3 regions of the Lacticaseibacillus sp. 22 genome follow, and region 2 is predicted to be linked to each of the others. Evidence: predicted binding sites of a transcription regulator. Region 2 holds the regulator's gene; each other region holds the start of a gene.

Region 1 (4,478 bases), on a different contig from region 2:
TCTCCGGAAACGACCAGACAATGGTCAATCTCCAAATGAGTTGCGAGTCGTTTTTCATCATCCTTGATGCCCAGTAGTTGGTTCATCAGATGATCGAGACCATGAAAAGTTTCCAACCCCTTAGCTGTTAACACCATCCCGGACTTAGAGCTTTCCAAAAGCCCTTGTCCGCGTAAAAAATCCGTTTCCGTACGCAAAGCACGTTCCGAAATCTTCATCTGTTCGGCTAAAGTTCGTCGACCAACTGGTGCCATCCAGTTAATAAATTGAAGGACCTGATAGCGTTTAGTGACAACGCCCATCAGATCAGGCGCGATCGCTTTGAGCCACGCAAGTTCAGTATGCATAAGGCACGTCCTTCTTTAATGGGTCATTCCACGTCCCTCCGAGTCGTTTTCCGACCCAGCAAGCTGAAAAAAATTAGGAATCCAACATTTGCTGTTTTCCCTTACCAACAGAACCAATTGTAGCAGGGGTTCCGCTTTATCGCAAGTCTGATGCCTAAATCGACTTAAAGTAATCACAAAACCCGCTAAGTTTGAACATCTAATTCGAAAATTCTTCAAGTGTTCGGTTTTTAGCTTTCCCGATGACCCTGAATCGGCCTTTTGATAACGCAGGTTTCGGGTGGGTTCTAATGAAATTTTCATGCAGTTTCTGTGTGACTGTTTCAGGCTCCCGAATATACCTAACACGCGCTTCTTTCACCGAGACATGTTCTGTTTTGAGCAATTTTCACTTGTAAATTAAGTATTTGTTGGTCGGCTTTCATGAAGAACTATCTTGTTACTGACAAAGCCCGCTAAGCCTGTTTGTAATCGCATAACGGGTGCCACCAGATATTTCACTAAATTAAGGAGTCTTCCAGTCTTCCCACTCCATGTTTAATTCCAGCTCAAATTATTGAGTCAGCCGCAACCCATACGCTACCAATTAGGTTTTTAAATCACTGTGTCCGCCGTATTGCTTGTACCATAGTCGATTCAGCTATGTGTGTGCAATCATGTGCAATAACCAATTTTTTAGACGCTTTTTTAGGTCCATTGCACATAAAATTGCACATAAATTCGTTTTCCCTACTTTTCCGGCAAACAAAAAGCCCACCGTAGCGGGCTTTTACTGTTCCTAGCTTTTCCCATTTGACTGGGTTTCTGCGCAGCCCGGGAGTCGAACCCGGATTTCGAGAACCGGAATCTCACGTGCGATCCATTACACTAACCGCGCAAGTACTTAATTATATTACTCAATCAATCAGAACTTTGCAAGTCTTTTTTGGAATGAACGACTTTGGAGGCGATGCCAAGACTTAGGCCATTAGCATTCATACCTTTACATAGGTTGCTGCCTATAAACAAAGGAGTTGGCCTGAAAGCAATTCTGAACATGTCACAATTATACATAGAAACCCGACATCTCAATCTTACACCGTTAATGTACGTGCTCAACGTCCAAAAAGGCCCCTGCTGTCAAACCTACAAACGCTTTTATGCCAAACAAAAACCCACCGCCTAATGAAGGTCGGTGGGTTTAAACGCTTTAAACTTACTTTTGGTTGTTCTTATTGACCAAAATATCATCAATCAAGCCATAATCTTTGGCTTCCTGCGCGCTCATATAGTGATCACGTTCGGTGTCCTTCTTGATTTGCTCAACCGTTTGACCAGTTGCATCGGCCAAAATCTGGTTCATCTTCTTGCGAGTCTTCAAAATTTCTTCGGCCGCAATTTCAATTTCGGTTTGCTGACCTTGCGCACCACCTGAAGGCTGATGAATCAGAATGGTCGAGTTCGGTAATGCAAACCGCTTGCCTTTAGTGCCACCAGCCAATAAGACGGAGGCCATGGATGCCGCCATCCCAATTGCAATGGTCTGCACATCGGACTTGATGAAGTTCATCGTATCTAGCATTGCCAGACCGCTGGTGATCACGCCACCAGGACTATTGATGTATAGGTAGATATCCTTTTCAGAATCCTGAGCATCCAGAAAAAGCAGCTGTGCAATGACAGAGTTGGCCATTTGATCGTTCACTTCACCGGACAACATGATAATCCGGTCTTTTAATAGACGTGAGTAAATGTCGTAAGCGCGTTCGCCACGACTAGTTTGTTCAACGACGGTAGGTACTAGCATGTCCTAACCTCCTGAAAAAATCGTTTTTTAGCACTCTTTAAAGTACAGTGCTAAGTATACTGCTAAAGTCAAATAAGGTCAAAGATTTTCATCACAATCTTTGACCTTATTGGGAAGATTTATGCTTCGGGATAGGCATTATCAGCGATAGCACTCAAATGTTCGTCCACCCGCGCTACTTCGGATTTAATATGATCATATTCGGACTGCGGCAGATTCATTAGTTTCATGCACGAGCCAACATGTTCAAAAATCTGATCGCGGGCATCCAAAGCCTTTTTCGTCAGGCTCACATCAACTCGGCGCTCGTCTTCAGTTGAGCGTTTGCGATTGATCCAACCGTCTTTCTCCAGCCGTTTCATCAATGGCGTTAAGGTACCACTGTCCAGTTCAAGCGTTTGTCCGACTTGTTTAACCGACATCGTACCGTGTTCATATAAAGACAACAGGGTGATATATTGCGGATAAGTCAGCTTAAACGGTGCCAATGCCTGCGCGTAAAAATGGTTATATTGTTTTTGTGCCTTGTAAATTGCAAAACACAGTTGTTCATCTAATGTAATCGGTTTGACCATGATGTTTCCTCCTAAAAATTGAAGCAAAAACTATCAAACTTTGTCGCATCCAACATTCCGGATATCGTCGAAAATAATCGGCAATCGCTGCCATGCGTGAGTAAAGTTGCTTTGACAAAATGTGTGGCGTTATGTCCGTGAATTTAAACTAAACCGGCACATATTTTGCCTACAAAAACACACACCATAACGCTTGGTGTCGGTTACATTGTACACGATTATCTTGAGGAAACAAAGGTATTATTTTACCGGTCAATCGGGCATTAACGGTTTTATATGATCGATTCGGCTTAAGCATCTTCTGGTTGTTGATATCCCTCAGCAATTTGGTTCAACTTGCGCAACCGATGATTGACCCCCGACTTCGAAATCGTACCTCCAGGAACCATTGCCCCTAATTCTTGTAAGGACACATCCGGATGCGCCAACCGCAACACTGCAATTTCGCGTAATTTAGTTGGCAAATTATCTAAACCGACATGATCTTTAAGATAATTAATGTTCTCGATCTGTTTTTGAGCAGCATCAATGGTTTTGTTCATATTAGCCGTTTCGCAATTCACCAGCCGATTAACGGAATTCCGCATATCGCGCACGATGCGAATATCTTCAAATTTAAGCATCGCATTGGTAGCGCCAATGACCTGCAAAAAATCGGCAATCTTTTCCGCTTCTTTTAGATAAACGATATAGCCGCTGCGACGTTCAACGGTCCGCGCATTCAGATGAAAATGATTCATCATTTTTAAAATACCTGCGTTGTGATCGGCATATAATGAATAGATTTCCAGATGATAGCGCGATGTTTCCGGGTTATTCACCGAGCCACTTGCCAAAAAGGCGCCGCGCAAATACGAGCGCATGCGTTGTGGTTCCTTTAAAACGCTGGCTGGCACAGTCGTTGAAATGGCCATCGTGGTTGAATCCAAAATAGCCAGGTCAGACAGAATATCATTGACGCCTTCTGTCAATCGAACAATATATTGGTAATTCTTCTTAAGCTTCATTTTTCGATGAACGACCAAGTTGGCTTCGTGATGGTACACTTGGCGAATCAGACTATAAATACGCCGCGCAATGGCGGGATTCTCCGTTTGAATGTTCAACACAAACCGATGTGCCATCAACGTTAGACTGCCGTTCATTCGAATCAATGCCGACAGCTCCGCCTTAGCATGCTCAGGATGAACTTCCAGTTGCGTCAGTTCTTTTTTCACAATACTGGCAAAGCTTGCCATGCGCTCACCTCCGCGTTTTGGCACTTACTTGAAAGGCTAAGTTCAAAATCTCCTTGGCCACCTTATCACCATCATGGAAAACGCCACGATCGCGCAGTTTCAAAAAATCTTCTGAAATGACGCGACAGCCCATATCCCGTAGTCCCTGATAATTATGCTTCACCGGCGTCAAAATTTCGTTATATTTTTGGTGATCCAAATAATTATCCGGTACCGGCTCAATATTGACCAACACCGTATCAACAAAATTCTCCCCCATTTGCTCGTTTAAGACGCGAACATGATCGGCATCGGTAAAGTTTTGGGTTTCGCCTTTTTGCGTCATGATATTAACAATGTAGATCACTTCTGCCTTGGTCTTTTTCACCGCATCCCCAAGGTTACCAATCATCAAGTTGGGCAAGATACTGGTAAACAGACTGCCTGGTCCCAGCACGACCACATCCGCATCCATGATCGCATCAATCACTTCTTGGACGGCTTTGGGTTCACCATTAGCCGGATCAGTCTCGGACACGGAAATATGCTTAAT
Region 2 (4,478 bases):
GCCCAGATAGTCTTCAGAAAATTTCTTGATGTACTGTAGAATCATCGCTGAAATTTCTTGCGGGGTGTATTCTTTATCGCCAACCTTAACTTTATAGTTAGCTTCGCCCATGTGACGCTTAATTGACACGATGGTATCCGGATTAGTGATCGCCTGGCGTTTTGCCACTTCACCAACTTGGATTTCACCATCTTTAAATGCGACAACAGATGGCGTGGTGCGATTGCCTTCCGGGTTGGTGATGATTTTTGGCTGATTGCCTTCCAAAACCGCAACTGCAGAGTTGGTGGTTCCTAAGTCAATACCAATAACTTTACTCATATTTTTATACCTTCTTTATTTCAGATTAATTATTTAGCGACAACGACCATAGCAGGGCGCAGAACCCGATCCTTGAGATAATACCCTTTTTGTAACACCTGCGCGACCGTGTCAGCGGGATGTTTGTCGTCCGCCGCCACGGTTTGTACTGCCTGTTGGGTATTCGGATCAAACTTGTCGCCAGCACCATCAATCGCAGTGATGCCATTTTCCTTCAAGGCGCGTTCCAGATGATCGTAAACCATCTGCACACCTTTTTTGAGTGAGGCCGCACTGTCATCTTTGGCTTCGGTTGCAAGCGCACGCTCTAGATTGTCAACTACCGGCAAAATCGCCTTGGCTAACTTCTGGCCGTCATATTTCAACATTTTTTGCTGCTCTTTTTCGAACCGCGCATTCATGTTTTGAATCTCTGCAGCTGCGCGCAAATACTTGTCTTCGAATGCATCACGCTCTTGCTTCAGTTGTTCACCATCATGCTTGCTGGTTTTCAATTGCTCATTAAGATCAGCAATGCTTTCCTGCAGAATTTCTTCTTTTAGCGAAGTCTCTGGCGTGTCAGCAGCGTGCTTGGCGTCTTTGGCGGTATCTGCAGCAGTCTGCTTTGCTTTTTGTTCTGCCATGGTATCCTCCCTTTTAACCACATCTATTCGCGCAATTGGTTCACGTTAACAGATGCTTGTTATCATCTATCATTGATCAAAGTTGGCGTAATAGTCCGTCAACCGTTTAGCCAGCTCCTCTCGGAAAACATCCAACAGTCCGATCATCTTGGAATACGGCATCTGGGTTGGCCCTAATAGGGCAATCATTCCCGTGCCGTGGTCACCGACATCATAACTGGCGGTAATCAAGCTGAGATTGGCCAGATCAATTGGCTTTAACTCCGGGCCTAGACGAACCGTAACCGGCGTTTGGCGAACCGGTCCGCCAAGCAGTTCAGTAAGATCACCATGATCAGCATCAATCAAGGACATAATCTTTTTCAACTCGTGAATATCCGAGTCGCCGAGATAGTCCATTAAATTTAAGCGGCCACCCACATAGAAACGCTCTGAAGCGGCGGACTTTAAGACATTACCGAAGATATCCAGGAAGCCTTCAGGACTGGTCAGATACTGCATCAGCATCGACGGAACATCAGTCTTTAGCCGCTGAGCAACTTGAATAAGCGGCAAACCGACCAGCTGATCATTGACAATGCGAATCGCCTTTTCCAGCTCGTCAGATGAGATGCTTTCAGGAACGGTGAAAACCTGATTTTCAACATTGCCGTTGTTCGTCACTAAAATCGCCATAACCTGGTGATTGCCCAACGGTACAAGGCGAAATCCGGTCAATTTAATGTTATTCACTTCTGGCCCTAAGCTGATCGCCGTGTAACTGGTCAGATTGGATAAAATCTGCGCACTTTGCGCCACAATTTCATCCATCTTATTGTAGCGTTGACCGAATGCTTGCTTGATCGTGGCTAGTTCACGGTGGGAAACACGCACTGGCTCGACCAGATGATCAAGATAGTAGCGATAGCCTTGAGTCGAGGGTACTCGACCGGAACTGCTATGAGTCTTGGTGATCAAACCGGCGTCTTCCAGCGATGCCATATCATTGCGGATCGTGGCGGAACTGACATGAACCGGCAGTTCCTGCATTAACGTCTTGGAACCGACCGGCTGCCCACTTTCAGTAAACAGGCGGATGATTTCTTTTAAGACGAGCAATTGCCGTTTCGTCAACATTTTCTCACCTCACCTTTAGCACTCGTTTTACACGAGTGCTAATACACTGAATAATATACCAAGCGCCGTTAGCAAAGTCAAGGTAGGATTGCTAAAATGTTGCATCAAACAGCCAACTACGGTTAGATTTTTGGTCATATCCGAAGCATGATTCATCATTAGACCAGTGGCTCATCAAGTAGGAATTGTTGGAAAACCTCATTTCCCAAAAACTTACCGCGATTCGTCAGTCGAATATAACCATTTTGGCGCTCGATTAACCCTTGGCTTTCCAGCTCCGGAACCGTCTCGCCATAAACTGCATCGACCGTCATATGATAGCGGCTATAAAAACGATCTTCATTGACGCCTGCCATGGTGCGTAAGCCAAGGAACATTTCTTCCTCAATTTGCTCAGAAACCGGTACTAAATGATGGGCCAGAACCGGTAAATGGTCGGCATGCAACGGTGCCAGATACTGTTTGATCGGCCCATAATTATGATACCGGTCACGACCAAGATAGCCAAATGCGCCTGCCCCGAAGCCAAAATATTTATCATTTTGCCAATAAAGTAGATTGTGGCGACATTGGTACCCTGTTTTGGCAAAATTACTAATTTCATATTGATGCCGTCCGTGAGCTTCCATTAAATCAATGGCATCTTGGTACATATCAGCTTCAACGTCTTGCGTCGGCAACCGCAGCTTCCCTTGACGCATCAGATTATAAAAAATCGTCTTGCGCTCCAGGATCAATGAATAGGTCGAGTAATGTGGCAAGTCCAATGCCAAAGCTTTTTGAAGGCTGTTCAAAAAGTCATCGCGGCTTTGATCTGGCAGGCGGAAAATCAAATCAATCGACAAGTTGTCAAACCCGACTTTTCTAGCATTGCCGATCGCCGTATAAACATCCTTCGCTCGGTGAATCCGACCAATGCGCTTCAAGACATCATCATTAAACGACTGCACGCCAATCGACAGCCGGTTAACCCCAAAGTCGTATAAGACCTGTAACTTGTCGGTGGTCAGTAAGTCATTGGGATTGGCTTCAAAGGTAAATTCACCGTGATCAAAATGAAGAATATCGCGAATACCTTGGCACAAAACGGCAAGCTGTTGCGGTGTCAGCGTTGTTGGGGTGCCACCGCCAACATAAACCGTTTCAATTTTTTCTTCTGGATGCTCTGCCATCACCATGCGCATTTCTTTGAGCAACATGGCGACATAATCATCGACCGGCTGACCTTCAATAAACACCTTATTAAAATCGCAATAGTAACAAATATGCTCGCAAAACGGTATGTGGATATATGCGCCTGCCATGTTAATCCTTCCTCACCCGAAAATATTGGCGAACGGTTTGTTCATCTGTCTTTAACTGCGCAATCAAAGCATCGGCACCGGCAAACTTGACCTCACCGCGTAAGTAGTGGTACCAACGGACTTGAACCGTTTTACCATAGATCATCTGGTTAAAATCAAGCAGGTTAATTTCAAGCGTTACCGCCCGATCATCTCCAAATGTGACATTGCGGCCAATTGAAGCCATTCCTAAGTACCAAGTATCATCAACTTTGACGGTCACGGCATAGATGCCAATACCCGGAAGCCGTTGTTGCCCCAAAGTGGCTAAATTGATCGTCGGGAAGCCAAGTAAACGGCCGCGTGCTTCACCATGAACCACTTTGCCAGTTGTCAGATAGACATAGCCCAGTAACTCGTTGGCTGTGTCAATGTCACCACGGTCTAAGGCATCTCGAATACGGGTCGAACTGATCTTCTTGCCGTCCTCAGCCAGCTTAGGGACACTGACGACTTCAAAGCGACCGCGCGCATATTCCGGCAATAATGCCATATTGGCCACAGCGCGTTTGCCATACGTATAGTCAAAACCGGCCACAACCGCAGCCGCTTTTAGCCCGACCAAATAATCATCAACAAATGCTTGCGGCGATAAAGCAGCAAATGCTGGTGTAAAGTGGACAAAATACAATAGATCCACGCCAAATTGCTGCATTAAGGCAATTTTTTCTTCGCGTGTCGATAAATACCGAATCGCCGTTTTGGCAACGCCACGGTACACGATCGCCGGATGCATGTCAAATGTCATCACAGCAAGTGGCAGTTTTTTTTCAAGGGCAACTTGTTTACCCGCTTGAATCACCGCTTGATGGCCACGATGGACCCCGTCAAAGAAGCCCAATGTTAGGACAATGGGCTGCGGTGGTGCCGCTGATGCCTGCAGTGGCGGTTGAATATCAATGACTTTCATTCAAATATCACTCATTCTTTTCATTCGTTAAAAACATAATATCGGGTCGATACTGTTGATGATCCAAGCGATAAATCGCTTTTAAAACCCCTGCATAATGCAGCCGAATCCGTGGGGCTTGCAATTTAAGCGTTAAAAACCGACCATGCGTCACATCTTCGTATT
Region 3 (4,478 bases), on a different contig from region 2:
TGCGTCTGTCAACGAGCGCGCCAAGATATGGGTCGATTGGCCTTCTGCACTGGCAGCTAGATTCAAAAGCTCATCTTGGGAAAAACCGGCTTGCGGTAAAACTGTCGCGACTTTCAAAATACCACGGGTGACGGTTCCGGTTTTATCAAAAGCGAAAGTCCGAGCGTCACTCAATTTTTCAAGGGTAGTCCCCGACTTCACAATAATCCCGTTACGGCTATTGCGACTCATACCCGAAACCATGGCAATCGGTGCCGCAAGAATCAATGGACAAGGCGATGCGACAACCAGTACCTGCGCAAACCGAACCGGGTCACCAGATAAGAACCAACCCAATCCGGCAATGACATAAGCAACTAACGTAAATGGTACCGCATACCGGTCTGCCATCCGGACGAAATGAGCCGGACGAGCTTCGGATTCCTTAACAAGTTTAATGATTCCCTGATATTGACTGTCTTCTGCTCGCTGCGTAACTTTAACGGTTAATGCCGAATCCCCGTTGATCGTCCCAGACATGATGTCACTACCTGCGTTTTTGGCAACTGGTTTGGATTCACCGGTCAAACTGGCTTCATCCACCAAACTCTCGCCTTCCAAAACCGTACCATCGACTGGAACAACTTCTTGAGGCTTAACCAAAATCGTCTCGCCCACTTGAACGGCATCAACGTCAACATCTTCAACGTGGCCATCAACCAACCGATGAGCTGTCGTTGGTGCGTTTTCTAATAACTGCTTCAGTTCACTGCTGGCTTTTGTCGCAGCATAACTTTCCAAGGCGTCCCCACCAGTCAGCATCAGCAAAACAATCATCGCTGCCCAATACTGACTGACTGCCAAAGTGGCGACTACCGCCGTAATTGCTAACAAATCAACCCCGAAATTACCTGAACGAATGGTCTTGACCATGCCGCCGAACATAATCAAAGCAATAATTGACCCCATGACTGTAATCAGTCCCTGAGCAATCAATGGCTGTTTTAATATGAACGCAAAGACCAGCGCCACAGCACTCACAACAAGCACCATCATAAGCTGCCAGTTCTTCTTCATTGTTGCCACTCCCTTTTCCTAAGTACCCCAATTATAACCATTACAATTTAAAAATGCAACCCTTTTTAGAACGAATATAATCTGGACGTTCAAATCCTGTAACCGATATAATTCAGTCTAGGCTAACTCAGTAAACGATGAGGATAGCAAGTGTTAGCTCGGAGCTGTTTTCTAGGCCTTCACCTAGACAATTCTCTTTTCGGTTATCCTAAATGTTTAACTTCTATTATACGCTTTTACAGCGAAACGAATCATCAATTTGAACTTATTTCCTGTTTTCAGTGACCTCATCTGCTCTGAAGAAGCTGCTACTGCTGTCACTTTGTTCGTCAGGATCAAATGACCGGTAGCTAGTTATTGCTAAGCGCCCCTGCTCACGCTCGAAAAAGAGCCGGATCAGTTTCCCGATCCGGCTCCTCAAGGTATTCATACTAGACAAACAGATCCGATTCAATCAATCGTAATCTGATGCCCATCCTGCTGCTCGGCTGCCATCTTTGGTAAATCAATGGTCAAAACGCCATCACTGACTTTAGCACTAATCTTACCTTCATCAACGCTTGTCAACCGATAGCTGCGGCTCATGCGGCCATAGCTGCGTTCAGACATTAGCATATTGCCCTCCTTGTCTGAATGATCAGCCTGTTCCTCATGTTTAACTGCAATGCTGAGAACATCATGGTCATAGCTTAAATTGATATTTTGCTTCTCGATCCCAGGTACATCAACCTTCACAACATATGACTCGTCATTTTCCTGAATATCCGTTTTCAGCAGGCGACTGTTGTCAACCCCACGAGTTGGCGTAAAGCTGTCAAAAATATGCCGTCCCAAATCATTGAAGAATGGATCATTCAACCAATCATTCCGCCGCATAAGATCATTAGCCATCATCGAAAACTTCCTTTCATTTTGAAGGTTACGACTTCCTCTTCCGAACATCTTTAGTATAACACAAAAATTAGCACTCGTCATGTTAGAGTGCTAATTTGAATTTTCTGCTATTTTGATTGTTTGTCGTTTTACAGGTTCAGCGGATTATGATCGTACATTAACAAATCTTGCCGCCTAGCGATTTCATTTCCTCACGGCGTTTGTCATCATTTTGCGGTGTTGAAGTTACCTGATTAAGGGTAACGGCACCGTCTAAAATACCACTATCATCACGCAAGGCTAACGAAGCATTTTTAAAATCAAGCGTCAGGCCGCTTCCGAAATAATCGGTTTCCAGATCGCCTGTGGTCAGCTTCAAGCCCGCATCATTTTCCAGTGGCAATGCATAGTCTTGGTCGTCCTGATTGGTCACAACAATTTGGTACTTATTGCCAATAGCACAGGAGCCGCCTAGTTTCGAATACTTACTTGAGCCATCATCTAATGCCAGAAACAAATGTTGATCCTTTGCAACGTGCTCGTTCAAGTACGTCACTGCAGCTGGTTTAATCGTGATTTTCATGACGGACCATCCTTTCAAATACATTGTGCACAATTCTTTTACCTATTTCATCGTAACCACTTCCGCAGCCGAAGTCAAATGTTAAGTTTTTCGCAGCAAACAACAGGTTGTCCACACCGGTTATCCACATGTTCAAAACTCAAGGCCCAAAATATAGTATTAAGTATGCCCATTGACACTAAATAGACGATTCAAAAAATTCAAGTAAAAAATTTTTCGACACCGTTCATCCACAGTTTTTAATTGTTCGATTTCACAAAGTTCAGCCGCTTAATCCCGCTCCAGCAGCCGGGAACAAACGTTTTGTCACAAGTCAAAAAAGTTTATCCACAAGTTATCCCCAGTTTGGTGGACAACTTACTCACACCCGGAAATCTTAGTTATGAACAGTATCCACAGAGTTATCCACAGGCTAGGGCATCTTTTTACGCAAAAGTTACCCACTCTTGACAAATCTTTTACTTGAACTTTTCCACAGATTAGCGCTAAAACTTTCGTGAAATTCTGAAGAAACCGCTTTCGACTAATTTCGCTGAAAGCGCAAAAGAGCCTCGATCAAAAGACGAATCTTTTAATCGAGGCTCTCATCATTTAATTCTTCAAATCACTTGTTGTCTGTGAAAGTTTTATAGATACGGTTTGCTGCTCACCTTTACGATACAAGGTCAGTTTGACGGTGTCGCCGACTTTATGCTTATAAAGTTGCGTGTGTAGCGCAGCGGTATTGGAGACGCTGACACCATCCAGCGCAGTGATGACATCATACTGTTTCAATCCTGCCGCCTTGGCACTGCTGCCACTGGTAAAGCCGCCGACAACGACCCCGCCGGTAACACTTTCAGGTAACTTCAAAACGGATTTTTGCTGACTGGCAGAAACGGTGGACAAGTCGCGCACTTCAATGCCTAGCGCTGGCCGAACAACTTTACCATTTTCGACCAATTGATTGATGATCGAAACGACTTCATCACTTGGAATCGCGAAGCCCATCCCTTCAATCGTTGCTCCTTCAGAACTGCTGCTCGAGCTTCCGGATAGCTTCATTGAATTAATTCCGATAACCTGACCTGACAGATTGATCAACGGGCCACCTGAGTTCCCTGAGTTGATCGCGGCATCCGTTTGAATAACCGTTGCCTGTCCGGTGGTGTTACCACTGCTATCGGTCACATCAACGGTACGACTCTTCGCACTGACAATCCCTTGCGTCACACTGGTAGCATACTGTGAGCCCAGCGGCGACCCGATTGCCAAGACAGTTTGCCCGGCTTCAATCTTGCTAGAGTCGCCAAAGCTGGCAACTGTGTTAACCTTACTGCCATCAATTGTCAAAACCGCCAAGTCAGACGTTGAATCGGTTCCGACTAAACTGGCTGTCAGTTTGGTTCCATCGCTCAAAATAACTTCGAGCTTATCCGAACCGCTCACCACATGGTTATTGGTGACAATATAAGCCTTGCCATCTTTCTTTTGATAAATAACACCAGAACCTTCGCTGGCCTCTTCAAGACTTGATGAACTACTGCTCGAACTACTGTTATTTTGGTTATCCTGGCCAAAAATGCCTTCAAGCCCGCCAAAAGTATCCAGCCCATCGCTGTTACTTTCAGCCTTTTGCATGTTAACAACTGAGACGACTGCGCCTTTAACCTTTGCAAAAGCCTGTTCTGAAGCACTGCTTTGATTGACTGAAACATTGGAAATCTTGGTCGTTCCGGCTTTACCAGAGGTGTCGGTCACGCCAAGGCTTGTCGTATGGTTGATCGCCCAATAGGCAGTACCGCCACCAACACCGCCACCAATCAAGGCAGCCACAACAGCAACAATTGCGGTCTGCTTCAAACCATTCTTCTTCGGTTTTTCCGCCGACCGTTGCGGCTTCTGATCCTGTGGCGTCTCCTGAAAGTTATGACTTCCGTTATCCATAACGGTTTCCTCCTTACGGGCATTCTAACTCACCCTGTTT

What was found. Region 2 encodes HrcA, which represses chaperone genes, less so after heat shock. Its sites were predicted from a motif close to TTAGCACTCNNNNNNNNNGAGTGCTAA; they were not measured.
Region 1: clpP (ATP-dependent Clp endopeptidase proteolytic subunit ClpP) is a predicted target of HrcA. The motif match lies at 2,161-2,187, and genes of this name have one in related genera.
Region 3: ACWP87_RS04680 (Hsp20/alpha crystallin family protein) is a predicted target of HrcA. The motif match lies at 2,018-2,044, and genes of this name have one in related genera.

The regions. Positions count from the first base shown of each region.
Region 1 is NZ_JBVAYD010000008.1:87,055-91,532, reverse strand. Features, by position in the region: gene ACWP87_RS05890 (sugar-binding transcriptional regulator) at 1-347, opposite strand, end outside; tRNA gene ACWP87_RS05885 (tRNA-Arg) at 1,153-1,224, opposite strand; gene clpP (ATP-dependent Clp endopeptidase proteolytic subunit ClpP) at 1,543-2,133, opposite strand; gene ACWP87_RS05875 (MarR family winged helix-turn-helix transcriptional regulator) at 2,253-2,708, opposite strand; gene whiA (DNA-binding protein WhiA) at 2,999-3,946, opposite strand; gene ACWP87_RS05865 (gluconeogenesis factor YvcK family protein) at 3,951-4,478, opposite strand, start outside.
Region 2 is NZ_JBVAYD010000021.1:32,885-37,362, forward strand. Features, by position in the region: gene dnaK (molecular chaperone DnaK) at 1-321, opposite strand, end outside; gene grpE (nucleotide exchange factor GrpE) at 351-944, opposite strand; gene hrcA (heat-inducible transcriptional repressor HrcA) at 1,014-2,060, opposite strand; gene hemW (radical SAM family heme chaperone HemW) at 2,219-3,364, opposite strand; gene ribF (riboflavin biosynthesis protein RibF) at 3,366-4,313, opposite strand; gene truB (tRNA pseudouridine(55) synthase TruB) at 4,321-4,478, opposite strand, start outside.
Region 3 is NZ_JBVAYD010000006.1:59,530-64,007, reverse strand. Features, by position in the region: gene ACWP87_RS04685 (heavy metal translocating P-type ATPase) at 1-1,056, opposite strand, end outside; gene ACWP87_RS04680 (Hsp20/alpha crystallin family protein) at 1,507-1,947, opposite strand; gene ACWP87_RS04675 (iron-sulfur cluster biosynthesis family protein) at 2,108-2,512, opposite strand; gene ACWP87_RS04670 (S1C family serine protease) at 3,104-4,438, opposite strand.